Regions from separate parts of the Photobacterium kagoshimensis genome, predicted to be linked through region 1. Evidence: predicted binding sites of a transcription regulator. Region 1 holds the regulator's gene; each other region holds the start of a gene.

The links. Region 1 encodes PurR, which represses purine synthesis genes. Its sites were predicted from a motif close to TNANGNAAACGTTTNCNTNA; they were not measured.
Region 2: L4C35_RS08200 (NCS2 family permease) is a predicted target of PurR. The motif match lies at 1,768-1,787, and genes of this name have one in related genera.
Region 3: metK (methionine adenosyltransferase) is a predicted target of PurR. The motif match lies at 3,533-3,552, and genes of this name have one in related genera.

The regions. Positions count from the first base shown of each region.
Region 1 is NZ_JAKJSO010000018.1:45,786-50,637, forward strand. Features, by position in the region: gene L4C35_RS17060 (heme ABC transporter ATP-binding protein) at 1-285, shown strand, start outside; gene purR (HTH-type transcriptional repressor PurR) at 612-1,616, shown strand; cyclic di-GMP riboswitch class I at 1,895-1,999, shown strand; gene L4C35_RS17070 (TfoX/Sxy family DNA transformation protein) at 2,125-2,715, shown strand; gene L4C35_RS17075 (hypothetical protein) at 3,038-3,430, shown strand; gene L4C35_RS17080 (carboxymuconolactone decarboxylase family protein) at 3,573-4,199, shown strand; gene lpdA (dihydrolipoyl dehydrogenase) at 4,210-4,852, shown strand, end outside.
Region 2 is NZ_JAKJSO010000011.1:91,089-95,940, reverse strand. Features, by position in the region: gene L4C35_RS08205 (aminoacyl-histidine dipeptidase) at 1-527, opposite strand, end outside; gene L4C35_RS08200 (NCS2 family permease) at 1,871-3,160, shown strand; gene gpt (xanthine phosphoribosyltransferase) at 3,207-3,665, shown strand; gene frsA (esterase FrsA) at 3,914-4,852, shown strand, end outside.
Region 3 is NZ_JAKJSO010000025.1:15,805-20,656, forward strand. Features, by position in the region: gene rsmE (16S rRNA (uracil(1498)-N(3))-methyltransferase) at 1-512, opposite strand, end outside; gene L4C35_RS20415 (endonuclease) at 659-1,372, opposite strand; gene L4C35_RS20420 (SprT family zinc-dependent metalloprotease) at 1,520-2,002, opposite strand; gene metK (methionine adenosyltransferase) at 2,196-3,350, opposite strand; gene tkt (transketolase) at 3,764-4,852, shown strand, end outside.

The DNA of each region.
Region 1 (4,852 bases):
TTGATGCTCGATGAACCAACATCAGCACTTGATTTAGCGCATCAACATAAAACATTACAACTCGCACAACATATGGCTAAAGCAGGAGCAGCTGTTATCGTCGTATTGCATGATCTAAACCTTGCTGCACAATATGCAGACCGCTTAGTTATTGTAAAAAATGGAAAGATACAGGCTGATGGCGATGCTTGGCATGCATTAGATTCTCAGAATATTGAGCGAATCTATGGCTGGCCTGTCACGATGACCAAGCACCCTACACTTCAACACCCAGTTATTCTATAGTCGCTCGTTATGTAATCCTTACAATGCACAAATAAATGCATACTGATGCATCAAATTTTACGCAATTTACATTATTATTGTTGATGTTTATCAAGTATTGCCATCTTGATAGACAGAAACGTTGCACTGTGCGCTACACTCAGTAAAATGTGAACGCAAGCGATTAACAATGTAACGCTACCAAATCCATAAAAGCCGCTCATCTGAGAAGCGGCTTTTAACGTTTATACAAGGTCTCTAGCGACATACAGCACTCGAAATGAAAGAGTTGGCGCTATGTATAGCTTAAAAAGATCCTCTTTATTGCAATTATTAGAAGAATAACTATGGCAACGATTAAAGATGTTGCACGTATGGCTGGAGTTTCAACAACAACAGTCTCGCACGTGATTAATAAAACACGCTTCGTAGCAGAAGCAACACAAAAAAAAGTGTTAGCAGCCGTTGATGAACTTAACTATGCACCAAGCGCTGTTGCTCGCAGCCTAAAATGTAACACTACCCGCACAATTGGTATGTTGGTCACCAAGTCAACCAACCCCTTTTTTGCTGAGGTTGTACATGGCGTAGAAGAATACTGCTACAAAGAAGGCTACACACTTATCCTGTGTAACACTGAAGGTAACCTATCTAAGCAACGCGATTACCTGCGCATGCTCGCCGAAAAACGCGTTGATGGCCTAATGGTGATGTGTTCGGACCTTGATCAACGTCTATTAGACCTATTAGAACGTCAAAATGACCTACCTATGGTTGTGATGGATTGGGGTCCTGAAAGTCCACACACGGATAAAATTCAAGACAACGCAGCCATTGGTGGCTATATCGCAATCAAGCACTTTATTGAAAACGGCCACACTAAAATTGGCTGTTTATCAGGTCACAATGAAAAATCAACCTGTCGTGAGCGCTTAAAAGGCTTCCAAAAAGCGATGGACGAAGCAAACCTAACCGTTAATGAAGATTGGATTATCGAAGGTGACTTCGAGTGTGAAACGGCCGTGAAAGCCGCTGAGCAATTCATTGCGATGAAAGAACGTCCAACGGCTATTTTCTGTTTTAACGACATTATGGCCATGGCGATGATCAGTACTTTCGTTCAGAATGGCGTTCGTGTTCCTGAAGATATATCTATCATTGGTTACGATAACATCGAGCTAGCACCTTTCTTCTCGCCACCGTTAACGACAATCCACCAGCCTAAACGCCGTTTAGGTAAAACAGCGATTGAAATCTTGATGGAACGCGTGAAAGATAAAAAGCACGAAAACCGTGTTTTTGAAATGTCACCTGAATTAGTTGTACGTAAATCGGTTCATAAGCTTAACTAACTATTCGCTTTACGCATAAACATTGAATAGCCGACGACCCCATATCGTCGGCTTTTTTTATTCATTCCCGCCACGCTAAACCCTCCTTTTTTACATAAATATTTAATATGTAACAATAAAATTACTTTTAGATTTGAAATAAGTTTGCTTCATTTACCCAATGATTTATTTAATCCCTGAATATTCTCTCTTCATAAAGCAGTAATAATTGAAGCAACATCACATTTTCCCCAGCATAGAGTAAACGCTTTTCTGCTATTTACGATATGCTTATTACGTCACGAACAGGGCAAACTACTTGAAAAAGTAGGACGCAAAGCTTCCGGCCTAACAAAGTGTTATTTAATAAAAATTAACACATTCAAGGTAGCGGGGTTACCGATGGATTTACTGCAAACCTGCTTTAGGGTTTGACATGCTTTTGACATACATTAAGTGTGCTTTGCTAACCTAAACTCCTCGCTTATATGTTAGGTGACTCCCAAGATTTATTTCACCGAGAAGTCGCATGGATAAACCAATACTTAAAGACACTCTAAAATTATTCGATAGTTTTGGCAGTGTTAAATCCCGCTCAATGTTTGGCGGTTTTGGCATTTTCGCAGGCGAAACAATGTTTGCACTGGTAGTAAAAAATAAATTACACCTTCGCGCGAATGCAAAAAACATTGAAGTGTTTAAAGAAGCTAATCTATCACCTTATGTTTATGAGAAACGCGGATTTCCCGTAGTGACTAAACATTTTGCTATTCCTGACCTCTGGTGGGATACCCCAGAGATGATTATCGAGTACGCACAAGGCTCACTAGAAGGTGCGAAGAACGACAAAGAAACAAAAAGTAAAGTTGGGCCATCTCGCATTAAAGATTTGCCAAACTTAAGACTCGCTAATGAACGTATGCTGAAAAAAGTGGGTATTGATACTGTCGATAAACTGATTGAAGTCGGCGCTATTGATGCTTATAAAGCATTGCTCGATACACATGATAATAATCTCAACATCGAGTTGCTTTGGGCTTTAGAAGGCGCAATCAGTGGCACACACTGGTCTGTGATCAGTGAAACGAGACGTGGTGAACTGCTAGGCTTGCTACCTTAGGGAGTCGGGGCAAACACAACACAGTCACCACAATAAGAACGAGGCTCAGGCCTCGTTTTTTGTAGCCCTAGCCTACCGAATGTCAGGATTACGTCAAAGATTGACTCTTCTCACAAATACTGTTCACAAAAGCATCAGTTAACTTTTAATCCCGCCTTAAATAAGTAAAATAACCACTGTCAGTGGGCTTTCCACCGCCATTTTTTTGTTTTTAACTACTTATGGTCACTATCGCACTTAGTGTGACGCCAATAATATGTCACCAGTTCACCTATACCATAACGATACGCAGTCTTAATGATTGCTAAAAAGAGAGGCTCGTATGCTCTGTTCAAAGCCTTTTCCTGGGCAAACAGACCACATATTCAAAGATAAATTTAACAAATGGCCTACACTACTCCGTGCCCTTGTTATTATCAGCCTACTCCCTCCCGCTTTCGCAATGCTACTAGTCTCACAGCAACTGGCTCCTTTTAATGCGCTCATCGACATATTTACTCTGGTTGGTGGCTTTAATATCATCCTGATCATCTGGGGAGTATTACTTAAAATTCGAGCGCGTAAATATTGGTACCGCAATTACCATATAGGCAAGACGCTGCTACTCGCCAGTTTACCTATTCTGGCATCTGCTTATATTGCGTTTTCAGAAATACCCGACAACCGCGTTGTACAGCAAGAACGCAGTCGCGCTGTCGAAGTTGCCATAAATTAAAAACTGTTTAAATTACAAGCAACCGAGCGTTGTTTTCAATTTTTCTTTAATTAATTGAAATATTTGCGCCCTTCGTTGGGTCTCCTTTATTACCTTGGTATAGCATTGGTGCTATATCATGTGTTCATAAGGAAACGACGCTGTGCGCCTGGCAAAAAAAAATAAATACTCAATCTTTGTTCGCCCATTACTTTGGCTACAAAAGCGTAATTTTGGCGCAGAACTCAACCCTTCTTTACTCTGGGGACGCAGACCTCCACTCTTCTGGTTAGTTGCTGTTTTTTTTGGCTACCTTGACCGTCGCCATTCACCACTATCACCTGTTACTCGCTCTCTTATTTGTGTTCGCGTTTCACAACTTAATGATTGTGAATTTTGCGTCGATGCCAATGGAATGCGCCTAGCAGAGCGTTGCGATTCTGTTGAAAAGATCAAAGCGCTTTCGCAATGGCAACAAAACAGCACTTTATTTACTAAAGAAGAAATTGCCGTGCTGCATTATGTTGAAGCCATGACTATCACAGGGCAGAAAGTAACTGAGACCATGCTATCTGAACTGCAGCAGTGGTTTGACGAAGATGCCCTCGTCGAGCTTACCGCCCTGATCGCATTTCAAAACCTATCAGCCAAATTTAATACCGCGCTTGATGTACCAGCACAAGGCTTTTGCTCTGTGCCGACCGCATCCGCGCTTAACAATAGCGCTACTGTCGATGAACAAGGTGCTTCATCCAGCCAGCAGCAAGAGTCACCACAGAGTAAATCGTAGGAGTTGTCTCATGGATAGAAAGAAACTACTGCTCATTGCCGTCATTGTCGCGCTTATTGGAAGTTGGTTCCTGTTCGATTTAGGACAGTACTTCACATTGGATCAAGCTAAAGCACAACAAATAGCACTGCAAGATACGATAGCTGCACGCCCCTTCTTTGCGAGTGTAGTGTACTTTGCTATTTATATAGTTGTAACGGCGCTTTCTTTACCTGGCGCGGCAATTATGACTTTACTTGGCGCGGCATTATTTGGTTTCTGGTGGAGTCTACTTTTAGTGTCATTCGCCAGTACTATTGGCGCGACACTCGCCTTTTTATTCAGCCGTTATATTCTTCGCGACTGGGTACAAACTAAATTTGGTCACCGCCTTGCACCGATAAACGCAGGCATCAAAAAAGATGGTCCTTTTTACTTATTCACACTGCGATTAATCCCTGTGTTCCCCTTCTTTTTGGTGAACCTATTAATGGGCTTAACGCCGCTATCAACCAAGCTATTTTACTTGGTAAGCCAAGTGGGAATGCTGGCAGGTACTGCCGTCTATATCAATGCAGGTACGCAACTTGGTGAAATAGAATCACTCAGCGGCATCATCTCAGCCCCTGTACTTGTTTCTCTCGCGCTATTGGGGATTTTCCCTCTGGTCGCGA
Region 2 (4,852 bases), on a different contig from region 1:
ACTTCGCCTTCTTGTTCTGAATCGGTGTTTAAAAGGATATCACCTTCTAACCAACCTTCTTTCAGACCAAAAGCACCTGTCATACCGGCTTCTTCATCAATGGTAAGCAGTACTTCTAGTGGGCCGTGCTCTACATCTTTAGCAGCAAGTACCGCTAAACATGCAGCCATACCCATACCGTTATCAGCGCCTAGCGTGGTGCCTTTAGCTGTAACCCACTCGCCATCAATGAATGGCTGGATAGGATCTTGTAAGAAATCGTGGTCGGTATCTTCGTTCTTCTGTGGAACCATATCGATGTGAGCTTGAAGCACAACACCTTTGCGATCTTCCATACCTGGTGTAGCAGGTTTTTTGATGAAAACGTTGCCTACTTCATCACGACGTACTTCAAGGCCTTCACCTTGAGCAAATTGGATGATGTGTTGAGCGAGTTGCTCTTCATGCTTTGATGGATGAGGAATAGAACAGATTTGATCGAAGAATTGCCACACAGGTTGCGGTGACAGTTGGCTGATTTCAGACACAGAAGTCTCCCTTTGAATATCAGTAGTGGCACCGTAATAATCTAGTCGATCTATAAGGTAGCCACTGAATTCACTAGATGAATATCTATTAATAAGCCGTCTTTTGTAGCACAACTTACTATCCAAGTGCATTCAAGGATACCACTGTGGGTGTAGGGGGGACAGGGAAATATACCCTCAGTCCAGTCAGTATAAGAGCTAGGGCACGTTACAAAGCGAAGCGGGGCTTTTAGCTATAGAAGAATAACGCATGCTGTAATGACAGGCATTATAGGTATTGTTGTTACGGTGACGTGCACATGTCTTTATGGAATGGTTTTTTGATTCAAAAACCATATTGGTAGGCTTATATGCCTAATAGTAATTGCTAAACAGGTTGCTTATCTTGTTTTGGTAATTTAATTACATTTACTCAAGTGGCAACCAATTTAAATAGAAAAAGTGTGATCCACTTAAAGAAAATGCTTGTAAGTAAATTACGATTTGGTTATAGTTTCTGCATCTTATGAAGAGATGACAACAACACACTAACTGTTCAGGATGAACCCGATATATCGCCTCCAAGGAACTGAGATTAAGTGTACCAGTGAAGGTTATTGCTCCAGGGAATTGAGCCATGCTAACTGTGCATGTGTTTGGATAACTTATGAAAAGGTGATTTAAAATGAAAGTTTTTGACTCTATTGCAACATTTTGGAACAACCGCTCTGTTTACACTGCGAACTTCCAATACCCGAGCTACTTCGGTTACTAATTTTCAGAAAATAGTGAGTGATGAACACTATTTTCTTTGAACAGTATTGTTCACCCCCCCTTATTTAAGAATTTAAAATAGCGTTATGACGTTATTTGCAACATTCTATCGCCACTCCACTTTGGGGTGGCGTTTTTTTATCTTCCAACTTTCTTTTTGGTATAACGCCTCCTTATAAAATCAAGTTCGTATATATCGATTGGAATTGATTGTCGTTTGCATGCTGTATTCGATTACATTATTCATAAAGGTCCATATTAATGACTGAACTTGATGAAATGTTTGTTAATGAGAAGTAGATAACTTTTGAAGTGATGAATTAACGCACAATTACATCCACTCTAAGTTATTGATTTTATTTGTTAAGATTATTAGCTCTAATTGTTTGGTGAGTTTTTTGTTCACTTGGCGCTAAATTACAGCATTCTGCATCTCATTACTGGATCTTCATAGGGTAGAGGCATATAATTGCGCACCTAAACCCAAAATAGCAAACGTTTACCTAATCGTTTACTTAACGTTTATGCCAACGCTTGTTGATGAATTTACCTTTATAACTGCTGCGTAAATCTCCAAGGAATCGAGAGCAATGCTTGAGAAACTATTTAAACTAAAAGAACACGGTACTGACGTTCGCACTGAAATGTTGGCTGGTTTAACGACCTTCCTGACCATGGCGTATATCATCTTTGTTAACCCAACGATGCTATCGCAAACCGGTATGGATCACGGTGCTGTTTTTGTCGCGACTTGTTTAGCGGCAATGATTGGTTGTTTCATTATGGGCTTTGTTGCTAATTACCCAGTCGCTCAAGCTCCTGGTATGGGTCTTAACGCCTTCTTTACTTATAGCGTTGTATTAGGCATGGGGCATACATGGCAGGTCGCGCTGGCGGCAGTATTCCTGTCTGGTCTATGTTTCATTGTATTGAGTGTCTTGAAAGTACGTGAATGGATCATTAATGCGATTCCATTATCACTGCGAACTGGTATCTCAGCAGGTATTGGTTTATTCCTCGCGTTTATCGCGCTGCAAAACTCAGGCATCGTTGTGGGTAACCCTGCGACCTTGGTGCATGTGGGTGACTTAACCAGTTTACCCGCGGCATTAGCAGCATTAGGTTTTTTCTTAACGATTGCACTGGTTCATCGTGGCTATAAAGCGGCAGTGTTGATGGCGATTCTTGCCGTGACATTAGTGGGTATTTTATTCGGTGATGTGACGTATACCGGTGTGATGTCAATGCCACCAAGTATTGCTCCAACCTTCTTGCAACTTGATTTCTCAGGTGCGATGGAAGTGGGCTTGATTTCGATTGTATTCGCCTTCCTATTTGTTGACCTGTTTGATACTGCTGGCACGTTAGTGGGCGTTGCAACAAAAGCAAACCTGATTGGTGATGATGGTAAACTACCACGTCTAAACCGTGCGCTATTGGCCGATAGTACAGCAACATCTGTTGGTGCATTACTGGGTACATCCAATACCACCTCTTTTGTTGAAAGTGTGTCGGGTGTGGCAGTTGGCGGTCGTACAGGTCTTACAGCCGTAACGGTTGGTGTATTATTCTTCTGTGCATTGTTTTTTGCCCCATTGGCGGGTATGGTGCCAGCCTATGCAACGGCAGGTGCACTATTTTATGTTGCCATTCTAATGATGTCTGGCTTAGTAAGTGTTGATTGGCGCGATTTAACCGAAGCTGCGCCAGTGGTTGTGGTGTGTTTATTAATGCCACTGACTTACTCGATTGCAGAAGGTATTGGCCTTGGCTTCATCACTTATGCAGTTGTAAAATTGATGAGTGGTAAAGGACGCGAAGTAAACGCGAGCGTTTGGGTTATTGCTGCACTATTTCTTGCTAAAATTATTTTTCTATAACACAGGTTTACAGTGAACAATTTCGCTGATTAGAGGTTCATCGGATATGAGTAATAAGTTCGTCATTACATGGGACAACATGCAAATGTACACACGTCAGCTAGCAGAGAAACTGCTTCCTGCTGATCAGTGGAAAGGTATTATTGCAGTTAGTCGTGGTGGTTTGGTTCCTGCGGCAATCCTAGCGCGTGAGCTTAACATTCGTCATGTTGATACCGTATGTATCTCAAGTTACGACCACGATCACCAGCGTGAAATGAAAGTACTAAAACAAGCAGACGGCGATGGTGAAGGCTTCATCGTAATCGATGATCTTGTTGATACTGGCGGCACTGCTGAAATGATCCGTGCAATGTACCCGAAAGCGAAGTTTGTTACGGTTTGTGCTAAGCCTGCTGGTAAGCACCTTATCGATGACTACGTGGTTGATATTGCTCAAGATACATGGATTGAACAACCATGGGATATGGCCGTTACTTTCGTTGAGCCTATCTCAAAGAAATAATTTGCTATAGCCACAAAGCTATATTTGAGAGAGACGCTTAAGGCGTCTCTTTTTTTATCTCTGCGTTAAGGTTTGCTCTCCATCAATAAAGCCAATAAAACCAAGGTGTGATGAGTGTTATACTTGGCGTAGTCGGTATATATTATCTCTTAGGTACTATTTCTCGGTAATGACTGCTTTTAAGGGCTTGTATCTAACAGCAAGCGTCCCGTTTTATCGTTGTTATCGTTGTTGCTATGGAGAACACCGTGTCTGAACCATCAAAGTCGAATTTATCTGAAAAGTTGTTTGCACCTCGCCAGACATCTAAAGAAACTTCAAGCTTAGTACGTATTGCTCATCCAAAGGCTTCAGGTGTACACAATGCACTTGATGGCGATACTGAGCATGGTTGGTATCGTAGTTTACGCCGTCCTCAGTGGATCTGGCAGGGCGTTGATCCTATAGAGATGGAAGCACTGTTCGCGCGTTTAGCGGGAAGTGAAGCCCCTCGTACGTCGGAAGAACAGCTTGATACTGTGATTGGCTATAAACCTGGAAACTGGATCTATGAATGGTCGCAATTGGCTGGCCAACATCATAAAAAATCACGTGAATATGTTGAAGGTAAACAGCCTGAAAAAGCCATTGATGAGCTGCTAAAATCGAGTACTTATTACAGTATTGCTGCTTACCCGCACCTAAAAGGGGACACGTTAGCCGCGCAAGCTGAGGTACAAGCAAACCAAACCTACCGTGAAGCGATGGAGTTGTCGCCGCATCAAATGAAAACCATTGATGTGAAATATGAAGGTAAAACTTTCCAAGCCTTCATTCATTTACCACGTACCGATAAGCTGCTGCCCACTGTGATTGTGAGTGGTGGGTTAGACACATTGCAAAGTGATTTGTGGCCGTTATACCGTGATTACTTGGCCCCTGCTGGCTATGCGATGGTGACCTTGGATATGCCATCGGTCGGCCACAGTGCTCGATGGCCATTAACGGAAGATACCAGTCGCCTACATCAGGCATTATTACAGCAAATCAAAGAGGTACCTTGGGTCGATCATCACCGTGTTGCCATGATGGGCTTACGTTTTGGCGGTAATGCAGCGATTCGTTTAGGGTTTTTAGAACCCACTCGCTTAAAAACGTGTATCAGTGTGGGCGGAGCGATTCATAGCTTTTTATCCCAGCCTAAATTG
Region 3 (4,852 bases), on a different contig from region 1:
AGGTTCAGTTTCAAGCCGTCGTACGCTTCGGCACACCAGTCTTCTAGCTTCATGACTGGACGAATTTCAGGCACCACATTACGCCCACATTGTTCGCAGGCAGCAATTGCTATCTTCTGCCACTGCCCCAGCTTTTTCTCGAAACGTTCAGCATTTAGCTTAACGCCACAGCGCTCTGAAATCAGCGGGGTAATGGTTTTAACACCTAGTTCTACCGACTTTTGAATGGTGAATTCCATTTTTTCACCACGAGAGATCACTTGTCCAAGATGAATATCGAGCGGCGATTCGACGCTATTTTCATTGCGAGCTTGGATTTCAACCTCAACATTTTTTTTGTTGGCGGCGGTGATCACGGCTGGGAACTCGGCATCACTGCCGTCAAACATCAGCACTTCTTGACCTGGCTGCATACGCATTACGCGGCCGACGTGGTTGGCTGCATCATCACAAAGCATCACTTTTCCTTGGGATGGCAGTGACTCTGGGTGGTAAATACGTGGAATTCTCATGGTTAGGTCGATAACTCAATAGTAAATAAATTGACAAGCAGAATACTAACATGGATACGCGCGAGGTGAATTACAAGAGGGCGGGCATGTTTATCGCCTTTTTCTTGTGGATGCCGTCGCGACGCATCAAGTTTGCTGCTGAAAGATTACAGCTTAGCCTTATTACAGGCTGCTAAAACAAAAGGATTGTTGGTGCCTTGTGTTGTTTTAATGCGACGGTCACGCTCACATTCCCATTGATCAACAGGGTATTGGCGATTCCATGCTTCCATTAACTGGCGTTGCTGGCGTGATAGATTTAACTCGCGGTATTCCTGCGCCATGTATAAATAGATTCGTGAAATAGCACCGCGAGAAGCCTCTGGCGGGTCGACACGTTTGCTTTTGAAGTCGACCTTCATGTCACATTGGCCATAAAACGCTCCCTTGTTGCCATTCCACGGTAGGAATTGGTAATTAGAACGGTCGCCGTTTACTTCACCAATCGCGGGGGTCAGGTTATGCAGATCCGATTCCATCACTTTGAAGCGTTTGTCTTTACGACAATTTTTACGGCCGCCGTCTTGCCAGCATTGCAGCTGGTGACCAAATTGCCACGCAGGAACCACGTGTTCCCACTCAATACGACTGGCGCGTTTAAGTTGTTTACGCACTTGGTAGCCGCAATTATCAAGATCTGGGATCCCTTTTTTGCCTTGCCATTTAATATCACAGCCGCAATAAAAACTCACCGGATGATCTTTATAAATTTTAATCGCCTGCTTTTTCGCATTGGAAAATGAGGTCGGGTGTTTACCTTCGGCATGACTCGCGGTGGGTAATAACAGCAGGCCGAGAAGGGCTAAGTAGGCGCGTTTCATGGATGTATTCGCTCGCAATAGGTTTGATAGGCTTATCAATATCTTACTATTTTAGAGCTATATCACGCCATGATGTACCAATAACTTACGCAATTACACCGTACTGATAGAAATAGTATGAGCGAGCGGGGAGCAGGGCTGCAGGTATTATGGGCACAGAATAAGCGGTTGGCGGCACTGGCGGCAGTGATAATTGGCCTGTCCGCGTGCCACTTTATTGTGACGGCGTACCGTGAGTTGATGTTGGCTACATTGGCATTGATAGGGGAACGTTTTGCCTTGCACTGAGCTGACATCAAAACTGTGAGTGGTGCGGGCGGGAAGACCAAAGACTTGGGTCATGATGGTTTGCCACTCTTTGCCATGTGGTCGAACGCGACCAAATAGCTTAAAGGTGATCAAATGCGCGACTTCGTGTGGCACCACTTCATCGAGAAAAGCTTGTGGGTTTTCTTTTAGCAATACGGGATTAAAGCGTACTTCCCATCCCTGTAACCGTGCACTACCTGCAATTTTGCCCCCTTGACGAAAGCTAACGGCAGGCATCGCAAAACGCTTTTGCAGACGTTGATTAGCATGCGAAATACAGGATTCGACTTTAGCGATAACTTGGGATTGAAGTGAGGGCATGGTGTGCTTTAGGTTGCTGGTGGAGCAGGCAGTATAAATAGTTTAGGGAAACGCGACAATAATAGCTAGCTCTTGCTTAATGCCTTGTTGGCTGCGATGAGCTTGGAGAAAATCGTCCCAAACAGGCAATAAAAAAGGAAGCCGAGGCTTCCTTTTTTCTATCAAGATTCGCTGGCTTAATGCCGAGGCAAACTTACTTGATGTTAGCGAAATCGCGTAGGATTGCCGCTTTATCTGTTGCTTCCCAAGGGAATTCGTCACGACCAAAGTGGCCGTATGCCGCCGTCTTTTGGTAGATAGGCTGAAGTAGGTTCAGCATTTCTTGTAGACCGTAAGGGCGTAGGTCGAAGTTCTGACGAACTGCTTCGATGATGATGTCGTGAGACACTTTTTCAGTACCGAAGGTTTCAACCATGATAGATGTTGGATCGGCAACACCGATAGCGTAAGACAGTTGGATTTCACAACGATCGGCCAGGCCTGCTGCAACGATGTTTTTCGCTACGTAACGTGCTGCGTATGCTGCACTGCGGTCAACTTTTGATGGATCTTTACCAGAGAATGCACCACCACCGTGACGTGCAGCGCCACCGTAGGTATCAACGATGATCTTACGACCTGTTAGACCACAGTCACCCATAGGGCCACCGATAACAAAACGGCCGGTTGGGTTGATGAAGAAGTTAGTGTCTTTGTTGATCCACTCTGCAGGCAGTACTGGCTTGATGATTTCTTCCATTACGGCTTCACGTAGATCCGGTGTGGTTACTGAATCACAGTGTTGCGTTGAAAGCACAACTGCATCGATACCAACAATTTTGCCTTGGTCGTATTGGAAGGTCACTTGAGATTTCGCATCTGGACGAAGGAAGTCTAGTTTACCGCTCTTACGCACTTCAGCTTGCTTCTTAACAAGAAGGTGAGAGTAAGTAATTGGTGCTGGCATTAGGATGTCAGTTTCGTTGGTAGCGTAACCGAACATAATACCTTGGTCACCTGCGCCCTGCTCTTTAGGGTCTGCTTTATCAACACCTTGGTTGATGTCTGGTGATTGCTTACCGATGGTGTTTAGTACAGCACAAGAATTGGCATCAAAGCCCATGTCTGAGTGAACGTAACCAATTTCACGCACTGTTTCACGTGTGATTTCTTCGATATCAACCCAAGCTGATGTCGTTATTTCACCGCCAACCATTACCATGCCGGTTTTTACGTAAGTCTCACAAGCAACACGTGCTTTTGGGTCTTGCTCTAGAATTGCATCCAATACTGCATCAGAAATTTGGTCTGCAATTTTATCTGGATGACCTTCAGATACTGACTCAGAAGTAAACAGGTGTTTTGCCATGAGAATTCTCACTTGTAGGTATTCATAATAGTAATATAAGTAGCACTTTTATGCGGGCTAGGTGCCGTTCTATTCACACGTATATACGTTCGTATGTATAGAGCTACTTCCGTCTAGACGGCTATAATACGCAAACGAGAGTGAAAATCAACAATACTTATTTTGTGGTTTCTAAATATTGATGACGCAAACGATTACTTTAACTGTGCGAAATTTCTGCGTTTTTGTGGCACTAAGGTAGCAGCTTGTTGAAAACAGACTTATTTTGTTCAGGAAATCGTTTGCAGTAAGGGTAAATACTTTGCGACAATACCCGCCCGCCGATTCCTGGTTAATTTGCTGCGCCTGATACAGGTAGTTTTAAGACAAGCAAATAACCATATTACAACAGTCTACGAACCTCTGGAGCAGACATGTCTTCTCGTAAAGATCTAGCTAATGCAATTCGTGCCCTAAGCATGGATGGTGTTCAACAAGCTAACTCAGGCCACCCAGGCGCACCTATGGGTATGGCTGATATCGCTGAAGTACTGTGGCGTGGCCACATGAACCACAACCCACAAAACCCTGAGTGGGCTGATCGCGACCGTTTCATTTTGTCGAACGGCCACGGTTCAATGCTAATTTATTCTCTGCTTCACCTGACGGGTTACGATCTTTCTATCGAAGATCTGAAGAACTTCCGTCAACTGCATTCTAAAACACCGGGTCACCCTGAATATGGTTACGCACCGGGTGTTGAAACAACAACAGGTCCTCTAGGCCAAGGCATCACTAACGGTGTTGGTATGGCAATGGCTGAAAAAGCCCTAGCTGCACAATTCAACCGTGAAGGCCACGACATCGTTGACCATAACACGTACGTGTTCATGGGCGATGGCTGTCTAATGGAAGGTATCTCTCACGAAGCCTGTTCACTTGCTGGCACATTAGGCCTAGGCAAGCTTGTTGCATTCTGGGATGACAACGGCATCTCTATTGATGGTGAAGTTGAAGGCTGGTTCTCTGACGATACGCCTAAGCGTTTCGAAGCGTACGGCTGGCATGTGATCCCTGCGGTTGATGGTCACGATGCTGACGCAATCAACGCGGCAATTGAAGCGGCTAAAGCAGAAACCGGTCGTCCAACGCTTATCTGTACTAAAACAGTTATCGGTTTTGGTTCACCAAACAAAGCGGGTACGCACGACTGTCACGGCGCACCACTAGGCGCTGAAGAAATTGCAGCAACGAAAGCGCAACTTGGCTGGAACCACGGTCCATTTGAAATCCCTGCTGATATCGCAGCACAGTGGGATGCAAAAGAAGCGGGCGCAGCGAAAGAAGCAAGCTGGAACGAGAAGTTCGCAGCGTACCAAGCGGCTTACCCTGAGCTAGCAGCAGAATACAAGCGTCGTGTAAACGGTGAACTACCTGCACAGTGGGAAGAAAAAGCATCAGCAATCATTGCTGATCTTCAAGCTAACCCAGCGAACATCGCATCACGTAAAGCATCACAAAAT